2 regions of the Variovorax glucosi genome follow, and region 1 is predicted to be linked to the other one. Evidence: predicted binding sites of a transcription regulator. Region 1 holds the regulator's gene; the other holds the start of a gene.
What was found. The regulator sigma-54, encoded in region 1, starts transcription at its own class of promoters, with help from an activator protein. The targets are predictions, from matches to a motif close to TGGCANGNAANCTGCTTT.

Region 1 (4,775 bases):
GTACAACTGCCCGCATTGCGCCGCCTTCGAGCCGCAGCTCGAGACCTGGGTGAAGACGCTTCCGGCCGATGTGGCGTTCAAGCGCATTCCCGTGCCTTTCGTCGGCAACGACACCGAACCCAAGCAGCGCCTCTACTACACGCTCGAAGCGATGGGCAAGGTCGACGAGTTCCAGATGGCGTTGTTCCAGGCCATCCATCAACAGCGCCAGCCGCTGAGCGGCGATGCCGGCATCCTGGCATGGGTTGCGAAGCAGCCGAGTCTCGACGCGAAGAAGTTCGGCGAACTGTTCAAGTCGTTCACCGTCGTCGGCAAGGCAAAGCGCGCGACGCAACTGACCACCGACTACCAGGTCGCAGGCGTGCCGGCGCTCGGCGTGGCCGGCCGGTACTACATCGACGGCGACACGGCCGGCTCGTTGGGCCGCGCGTTGCAGGTCACGGAATTCCTGATCGGCGAGGCCCGCAAGGGTTGATTTCGCACGCACCGGGCAGCGTCCGGCGTCGGGGAGGCAGCCCGCTTCGGCGGGCTTTTTTGTCTGCGCGTCAAGCCATTGCACCTGACGCTTACAATCTTCGAGCAAGTTTCGTGCCTTTATGAACCAGCGATACACACTCATCCGATCTCTCTCCCGCCGAATCGTCGTTGCCACCACGACCGCTGTCGCGTTGATGGCGGTGCTGGTGATGCCCGCTCAGGCCGAAAAAGCCGACCGGACGAAGCCGATGAACATCGAGGCCGATGCCATGCGCTACGACGACCTCAAGCAGACCAGCGTGTTCACCGGCGGCGTGGTGGTGACCAAGGGCACGATCATCATCCGGGGCGCGCGCATCGACGTGCGTCAGGATCCCGAGGGCTATCAGTACGGCGTCGTCACCGCGGCGCCGGGCAAGCTCGCCTATTACAAGCAGAAGCGCGATGCCGGCATCGACGAGTGGACCGAGGGCGAATCCGAAGTCATCGAGTACGACAGCCGCGCCGACAACGTCAAGTTCATCCGCCGCGCCGTGATGCGCCGGCTGATCGGCGCGAAGCCGAACGACGAAACCACCGGCGAACTGATCGTCTACGACCAGGGCAACGACACCTTCACCGTCAATGGCGCAGCCTTGCCGCCCGGCGCCAGCGTGGCGGCCGGTGCGCAGGGCGGTCGCGTTCGGGCGATCCTGACGCCGCGTGCGGCTGGCGAGCCAGCCGCGGGCAGCTCGGCTCCTGCGACGCCGGTCGCGCCGACGGGTCGCGGCTTGCGTCCGAGCACGACGCTCGGCGGCGGAGACGCGGCCAAGTGAGCATCGACACCAATCTGGTCAGGAACGAGGCCAAGCCGGTTTCGTCGACCGAATCCGCTGGCAGCCGTCTCGAAGTGCGCGGCCTGCAGAAGCGCTACGGCAGCCGCCAGGTCGTGAAGAACGTGTCGCTGCAGGTGCAGAAGGGCGAAGTCGTCGGCTTGCTCGGCCCGAACGGCGCCGGCAAGACGACTTCGTTCTACATGATCGTCGGCCTGGTGCGCGCCGATGCCGGCGAGATCAGCATCGACGGCGAGCCGATCGCACACATGCCGATCCACAAGCGCGCGCGCATGGGTCTGAGCTACCTGCCGCAGGAAGCGTCGATCTTCCGCAAGCTCACGGTGCGCGAAAACGTGCGCGCCGTGCTCGAATTGCAGCAGGAACCCGATGCCAAGGGCAACATGGCCGCGCTCAGCAAGCAGCGCATCGACCAGCGACTCGAAGAGCTGCTGGCCGATCTGCGCGTCGAGCATCTGCGCGATTCGCCGGCGCTGGCGCTGTCGGGCGGCGAACGCCGACGCGTCGAAATCGCGCGCGCGCTGGCCACGCAGCCGCGCTTCATCCTGCTGGACGAGCCGTTTGCCGGCATCGATCCGATCGCCGTCATCGAAATCCAGCGCATCGTCAGTTTCCTGAAGAGCCGCGGCATCGGCGTGCTCATCACCGACCACAACGTGCGCGAAACGCTCGGCATCTGCGATCACGCCTTCATCATCAGCGACGGGCAGGTGCTCGCCGAAGGCACACCGGCGGAGATCGTCGACAACGCCGAAGTACGCCGCGTGTATCTCGGCGAACACTTCCGGATGTGACCTTGAAGCATTGGACGGCATGAAACAAGGCCTGTCGCTGCGGGTATCGCAGCATCTCGCACTTACTCCCCAGCTGCAGCAGTCGATCCGGCTGCTGCAGCTGTCGACGCTCGAACTCAGCCAGGAAGTCGAGCAGATGCTCGACGAGAACCCGTTCCTCGAACGCACCGCCGAAGAAGCGCAGCGGGAAGAGTTCGGCATCGACTCGGTCGACGCGCCCGGACCGCGCGACGAGGAGTTCGCTCCGTCGGCGGCGGCATCGTCGAGCGACAGCGCCAGCAGCAGCACCTCGACCGCCGAATCCGAAGCGCCGGCCGCCGATACCGCTGAAATCTCCGACGCCCAGCCCGACTGGGAGGGCGACGGCACCGTCGAGATGGCGCCGGACGATAGCGAATGGGGCGGCGATGCGCCGGCCAGCTCCAACAACATCAGCTCCAACGACGGCGGCGACCGGGCCGACGCGACCGAGCTCGCGCGCAGCCAGGAATCGCTGCAGTCCTTCCTGCACCGGCAGGCGCTGAGCCTGCGGCTGGGCGACAACGACCGCGCCGCGCTGCGCTTCCTGATCGAATCGCTCAACGACGACGGTTATCTCGAAGATTCGCTGCCGGCGCTGGCATCCGGTCTGGCCGGCGACGACAACGACCAGTTCGACGATCTGGTGCATCACTTCCAGGTCGCGCTCGGCCTGCTGCAGAGCCTGGAGCCGGTCGGCGTCGGCGCCCGCGACCTCGGCGAATGCCTGGCGATCCAGCTGCGCGCGCTGGCCGATCCGCAGGAGTCGGACGAGCAGGTGCAGGTGCGCAAGACCGCCATCGCCATCTGCAAGCATCCGATGGAATTGCTCGCGCGCCGCGACTTCAAGCGCCTGGCCACGCTCACGCGCAGCAATGAGGAAGAAGTGCGCAAGGCGCTGCAACAGATCGCGACGCTGGAGCCGAAACCGGGCCGGCGCTTCGTCGACGTCGAGCGCAACGTGATCGTGCCGGACGTGATCGTCACGCGCAGCGGCAACGGCACCAACATCAAGTTCCGCGTGATGCTCAACCCCGACGTCATGCCGCGCCTGCGCGTGCACGACATCTATGCCGGCGCGCTCAAGCAGCACAAGGGCGAAGGCAGCCAGGCGCTGTCGCAGCGGCTGCAGGAAGCGCGCTGGTTCATCAAGAACATCCAGCAGCGTTTCGATACCATCCTCCGCGTGTCGAACGCCATCGTCGAACGGCAGAAGAGCTTCTTCATCCACGGCGAACTCGCGATGCGGCCGCTGGTGCTGCGCGAGATCGCCGATGAACTCGGGCTGCACGAATCGACCATCAGCCGCGTGACCACCGCCAAATACATGGCGACGCCGTACGGCACGGTCGAACTCAAGTATTTTTTCGGATCGGCGCTCGGCACAGAGACCGGCGGCAACGCATCCAGCACCGCGGTACGCGCGCTCATCAAGCAGTTCGTGACCTCCGAGAACATCAAGAAACCGCTGTCCGACAGTCAGATCTCCGAGATGCTGAAAGAGCAGGGCATCGAATGCGCGCGCCGCACCGTCGCCAAATACCGCGAGGCGCTGCGCATCGCGCCGGCCAATCTGCGCAAGTCGCTTTGAAATCATGAACCAGCTCAATCTTTTCCTTCCCTGCGCCGCCGGCGTCGAAGACTTTCTCGCCCAGGAAGTGCATGGCCTCACGGGCCTCGCCGGCGACGACCTGATGGCGTCGCGCGGCGGAGTCTTCGTGCGCGGCTCATGGCGCGACGCCATGAAGCTCAACCTGCACAGCCGCCTGGCGCAGCGCGTGCTGGTCGAGCTGGCCCATGCGCCGTATCGCAGCGAGACCGATCTCTACGACATCGCCGGCGGCGTCGCCTGGGAAATCTGGTTCACGCCGAAGCAGACCTTCAAGATCGAAACCACTGCCCAGCACAGCCCGCTGCAGAGCCTGAACTTCGCGACGCTGCGCATCAAGGACGCGATCGCCGACCGTTTCCGCGCCAAGGCCGGCGGCGTGCGGCCGAGCATCGAGACGCAGTGGCCCGACTGCCGCGTCTTCGCGCACCTGACCACAGACACCTGCACCCTCTACATCGACACCTCCGGCGAGCCGCTCTTCAAGCGCGGCTGGCGGCAGGACAAGGGCGACGCGCCGCTCAAGGAAACGCTGGCTGCGGCCATGCTGGCTGCCAGCGGCTGGTGGAACCCGGAAAGCGGCGAAGTTTCGACCGCGCCGTTGTACGACCCGTGCTGCGGCAGCGGCACGATCGCCATCGAGGCGGCACAGATCGCGCTCGGCATTCCGGCCGGCGCGCTGCGGCGTTTCGGATTCGAGAAACTGCTGCCGTTCCAGCCGCACGTCTGGGACGCGCTGCAGGACGAGTCGGAGACGAAGCAGCGAGAAACCGAAGCCAGTCGCACCGTGGGCGCGCCGGTCATCTTCGGCAGCGACGTTGCGTTCCGGATGGTCGACTTCGCAGAGCGCAACGCCGAGCGCGCGGGCGTGGCCGCGTCGATCGAATTCCGCGGCGGCGACGCGCTTCAGCGCATGCCGCCCGTCGAAGGCGGCGGCACGATGATGCTCAATCCGCCATACGGCGAGCGCATCGAGGTCGGCGGCATAGCCCGGCCCGGTGCTCGCGAACAGGCTGAAACGGAAGACGGCGGCGAGTTCTTCAG
Region 2 (4,775 bases), 620 kb from region 1:
TCTTGAGACCACCGACGCCCCAGAGGCAGACGATGCCGGCCAGCAGGCCCATCACGATCGAACCCATCGGGCCGACGAAGCCGGCTGCAGGCGTCACAGCCACGAGGCCGGCGACGGCACCGGACGCAGCGCCCAGCATCGAGGCCTTGCCGCGGTGCATGCTTTCACCCAGGCACCACGACAGCGTGGCCGCGGCGGTGGCGAGCACCGTATTGATGAAGGCCAGGCCGGCCGCGCCGTTGGCTGCACCCGCCGAGCCGGCGTTGAAGCCGAACCAGCCCACCCACAGCAGCGATGCGCCGACCATCGTCAGCGTCAGCGAATGCGGCGTGAAGGCTTCCTTGCCGAAGCCGATGCGCTTGCCCACCAGGTAGGCGCCGACCAGGCCGGCCACACCGGCGTTGATGTGCACCACGGTGCCGCCAGCGAAGTCCAGCGCGCCGTCCTTGGCCAGCAGACCTCCGCCCCAGACGATGTGGGCCATCGGCACGTAGCTGAAGGTGAACCACAGCACCGAGAACAGCAGCACGGCCGAGAACTTGGCCCGCTCCGCGAAGGCGCCGACGATCAGCGCAACGGTGATGGCGGCGAAAGTGCCCTGGAACGAGATGAACACATGCTCCGGAATGGTCGTCAGCGCACCGAAGGTTTCGGTGGTCACGCCCTTCAGGAAGATCTTGTCGAGCCCGCCGAAGAAATTGCCGTCGCCTGTGAACGCCATGCTGTAGCCGTAGATGGCCCACAGGATGCTGATCAGCGAGAAGATCACGAAGACCTGCATCAGCACCGAAAGCATGTTCTTGGAGCGGCCCAGGCCGCCGTAGAACAGCGCGAGGCCAGGCACGGTCATCAAAATCACCAGCAGCGTCGAGGTCAGCATCCAGGCGGTGTCGCCGGAATCGACCTTCGGCACGGGTGCAGCGGCTGCAGCCGGAGCGGCGGGCGCTTCGGCAGCAGCGAGGGTTGCGGGTGCAGCGGCAGGCGCGGCGGCCGGAGCAGCGGCGGACGCGGCGACTTCAGGCGCAGCGGGCGGCGTCTGCGCAAAACCGGTGACGCCGGCGGTAAGCACGCTCAGGCCGAGCGCAAGTGAGACAAGCAGTTTTTTCATGTCGATTGTTCTTCTTCAGTAGGGCTTCAGAGTGCCTCGCGGCCGGTTTCGCCGGTTCGGATGCGTACGACCTGCTCGAGGTTGTAGACAAAGATCTTGCCGTCGCCGATCTTGCCGGTGCGTGCCGCGCCCTCGACCGCCTCGATCACGCGCTCCACCAGGTCATCGGACACTGCTGCCTCGATCTTGACCTTGGGGAGGAAGTCGACCACGTACTCTGCACCGCGATACAGCTCCGTATGGCCCTTCTGGCGACCGAATCCCTTGACTTCCGTCACGGTGATGCCCTGCACGCCGATCGTCGAGAGTGCTTCGCGCACTTCGTCGAGCTTGAATGGTTTGATGATGGCTGTGACCAGCTTCATGGAAGTTCTCCTGAGGATGAAACGGAAGGGCGCGGCAATGCAGGCCGCGCCTTTGTGTCTTTAAAGCGTCTTGTTGATCGAGACGATCGCGCGGGCCTTGTTGATGTCGCCGAAGACACCCTTCTTATTGGCGCCTTGCAGGCCGCCGTAGAGCGACAGGCCACCGCCGAAGTCGTACACGACGCCGAGTGCGTAGTCGACATAGTTGGGCTTGTTGATGCCGGCGAGATCGAAGTTGTCCTTGGCGCCGCTCGAGAAGCGCGTGTAGCCCAGCGCCGCCTTCAGGGTCAGCGAAGGCGCGATCTCCTGCGCGAAGGCCAGGTTGAAGTAACCGGTATTGCGGCCCTTGAAGCCCGAGCCCGCGTTTTCGCCGGCGTAGCCGAAGTAATCCTTGGAGACGGTGTGCGAGTACTTGAGCGTCAGCGGGCCATAGGTGCCGGCGCCGTAGAGCTCGGTCGTGTTGCCGGTCTTGTTGCCCGGGTAGATATAGGTCAGTGCACCCAGATCCCAGCCAATGCCGCCTGCCGTGAACTTGTAGCCGCCGTACAGGTCGCTCTCGATGCTGTTGCCCGGCAGCCAGTTGACGCTGGAATTCCAGTTGCCGATGTACCAGCCGGTTTCGCCGAAGGCGTAGTCGAAGCCGCCCTGGATCGCCGGTCCGAAAGTCTTGGTCCTGATGTTGCCGTTGCCGCCCAGCGAATCCTGATCCTGGCCGCGGAACTTGTAGTTGCTGGTCAACCCGATGTTGGCCGTGAGCTGGGCGCTGGCGATCATCGGCAGAAGAGCCAGGGCGGTCGTTGCCAAAGCCAGTGCGGTTTTACGGTGCATCATCGGGTCAGCTCCTAGAGGTTTTTGAAAAGAGGGGATTCCTCTTACAAAGCAGGGAGCGTGCCAGAGCTACCCAGTCCTGCTGTCACGGGATTCGGGAGCGATGAGTCATCCGGTTCGAATTGGTTTCAAGAATTTCCAGGTTTGTGCACGTCTTTCGACGGACGACCTTCCGATCGATGGCGGACGCACCATCATGGGGAGAAATATAAAAAATGAGTCTGTCTTTGGTGCAAAGCCGCGCTCTGCTCGGACTTGAAGCCGCGTCGGTCACCGTCGAGGTGCATCTGGCCAACGGATTGCCGAGCTTCACGCTGGTCGGGCTGGCCGACGTGGAGGTCAAGGAAGCGCGCGAACGCGTGCGATCGGCAATCCAGAACGCAGGGCTGGATTTTCCGAACAACAAGCGCATTACCGTCAACCTGGCACCGGCCGATCTGCCGAAGGACTCGGGTCGGCTCGATCTGCCGATCGCCCTTGGCATCCTCGCGGCGAGCGGCCAGATCGATGCGGCCCGGCTCGACGGCTACGAGTTCGCCGGTGAACTCTCGCTCTCCGGCGGGCTTCGGCCGGTGCGCGGCGCTCTGGCGATGGCACTCGCCCTGCTGACACAAGGCACCGCCACCCGTCTGGTGCTGCCAACCGACAGTGCACGCGAGGCGGCGCTGGTGCCGGGCACCGAGGTCTACGGCGCGCGCCATCTGCTCGACGTCGTCGCGCAGTTCCTGCCGCCCGGCGATGCCGGTACGGTGCAGGCGCCGGTCGAGGCTCCGGACGGCGACGGCTGGGTGCGGATGCAGCCGCCGGTCAATGTCGGCGAACCTGTTGCTGCGTACCTCGACCTGTCCGACGTCAAGGGCCACGCGGGCGCCAAAAGGGTGCTCGAGATCGCCGCTGCCGGGCAGCACAGCCTGTTGATGGTCGGTCCGCCAGGATCGGGCAAGTCGATGCTGGCGCAGCGCTTTGCCGGACTGTTGCCGGCGATGACTGTCGACGAGGCACTGCAGAGCGCCGCCGTCGCCAGTCTCTCGGGCCGCTTCACGCCGGCTCGCTGGCGCTGTCGACCGACCTGCAGCCCGCATCACACGGCAAGCGCGGTGGCGCTGGTGGGCGGCGGTTCGCCGCCGCGACCGGGCGAGATTTCGCTGGCGCATCACGGCGTCCTGTTTCTGGACGAATTCCCCGAGTTTTCACGCGCCGCCCTGGAGGCGCTGCGCGAGCCGCTGGAGACCGGCACGATCACCATCGCGCGCGCCGCACGCCGGGCCGAGTTTCCTGCCCGCTTCCAGCTGGTCGCCGCGATGAACCCCTGCCCCTGCGGTTATCTAGGCTCGACCTCCCGCGCCTGCCGCTGCACGCCCGAACAAGTTGCGCGCTATCAGGGCAAGCTCAGCGGCCCGTTGCTGGACCGCATCGATCTGCACATCGAGGTGCCGGCAATTCCGGCCGAGCAGCTTCTCGGTACCGGCGCGTCAGGTACACCGCCGGGCGAATCGACCGCCGCGATCCGCGAACGCGTAGTCGTCGCACGCGCACGCGCCGTTGCCCGACAGGGTCAACCGAACCAGGCGCTGCAGGGCGCCGACATCGACCGACACGCGGCGCTCGAACCGGCAGCGCTGCAGTTAATGCACACGGCGGCGACCAAGCTCGGCTGGTCGGCGCGCAGCACCCACCGCACGCTGAAGGTCGCGCGCACCATCGCCGATCTCGCCGGCGCCGACACGGTGCAGGTGCCGCACGTCGCCGAGGCGGTGCAGTACCGACGCGCGCTCGGCGGCGGGGGCTGAGCGCACACCGACCGAGGCGCTGCGGGGCATCGGTCAGCCGCGTTGCGCACAATGCGTGCGCTGTCACTTTTTCTAAAGCGCCAAGGCGCCCTTCTTCTCCATGCTCGGATTCCTTCCCCCTGTCGTTCGCGGCGTCATCGCCTTCGTGTTGCTGGTCCTGAACACGCTGTTCTGGTGCGCGCTGCTGTTTGCGTTTTCGCTGGTCAAGCTGCTGCTGCCTTTCCCGGCTGTGCGTGCGCGCATCGACCCGGTGCTCAACGCCATCGCGACCGGCTGGGTCGCAGGCAACGGCGCCTGGATGCGCCTGACGCAGCGCACCGTATGGGATGTGAAGGGCGTCGATGCACTGGCTTATCGCGGCTGGTATCTGGTCAATTGCAACCACCAGTCGTGGGTCGACATCTTCGTGCTGCAGCGCACGCTGAATGGACGGATTCCGATCCTGAAGTTCTTTCTCAAGCAGGAGCTGATCTATGTGCCGGTGATCGGCCTGGCCTGGTGGGCGCTCGACTTCCCGTTCATGAAACGTCACGGCAAAGCGGACCTGCGCAAGAACCCGGCATTGCGACAACAGGACCGCGAAACCACCCGCCGCGCCTGCGAGAAATTCGCGCTGGTACCGACCAGCGTCATGAACTTCGCCGAGGGAACCCGCTTTACCGAGCAGAAGCGGAAGTCGCAGTC

Region 2: the regulator sigma-54 is predicted to act here: its motif matches at 2,350-2,367, upstream of ACSFA3_RS17815 (TorF family putative porin).

The regions. Positions count from the first base shown of each region.
Region 1 covers NZ_JBPJZE010000003.1:43,751-48,525, reverse strand. Annotated here, with positions in the region: gene ACSFA3_RS14985 (thiol:disulfide interchange protein DsbA/DsbL) at 1-475, shown strand, start outside; gene lptA (lipopolysaccharide transport periplasmic protein LptA) at 672-1,292, shown strand; gene lptB (LPS export ABC transporter ATP-binding protein) at 1,295-2,104, shown strand; gene ACSFA3_RS14970 (RNA polymerase factor sigma-54) at 2,124-3,713, shown strand; gene ACSFA3_RS14965 (THUMP domain-containing class I SAM-dependent RNA methyltransferase) at 3,718-4,775, shown strand, end outside.
Region 2 covers NZ_JBPJZE010000003.1:659,438-664,212, reverse strand. Annotated here, with positions in the region: gene ACSFA3_RS17825 (ammonium transporter) at 1-1,108, opposite strand, end outside; gene glnK (P-II family nitrogen regulator) at 1,135-1,473, opposite strand; gene ACSFA3_RS17815 (TorF family putative porin) at 1,534-2,301, opposite strand; gene ACSFA3_RS17810 (YifB family Mg chelatase-like AAA ATPase) at 2,517-4,091, shown strand; gene ACSFA3_RS17805 (acyltransferase) at 4,192-4,775, shown strand, end outside.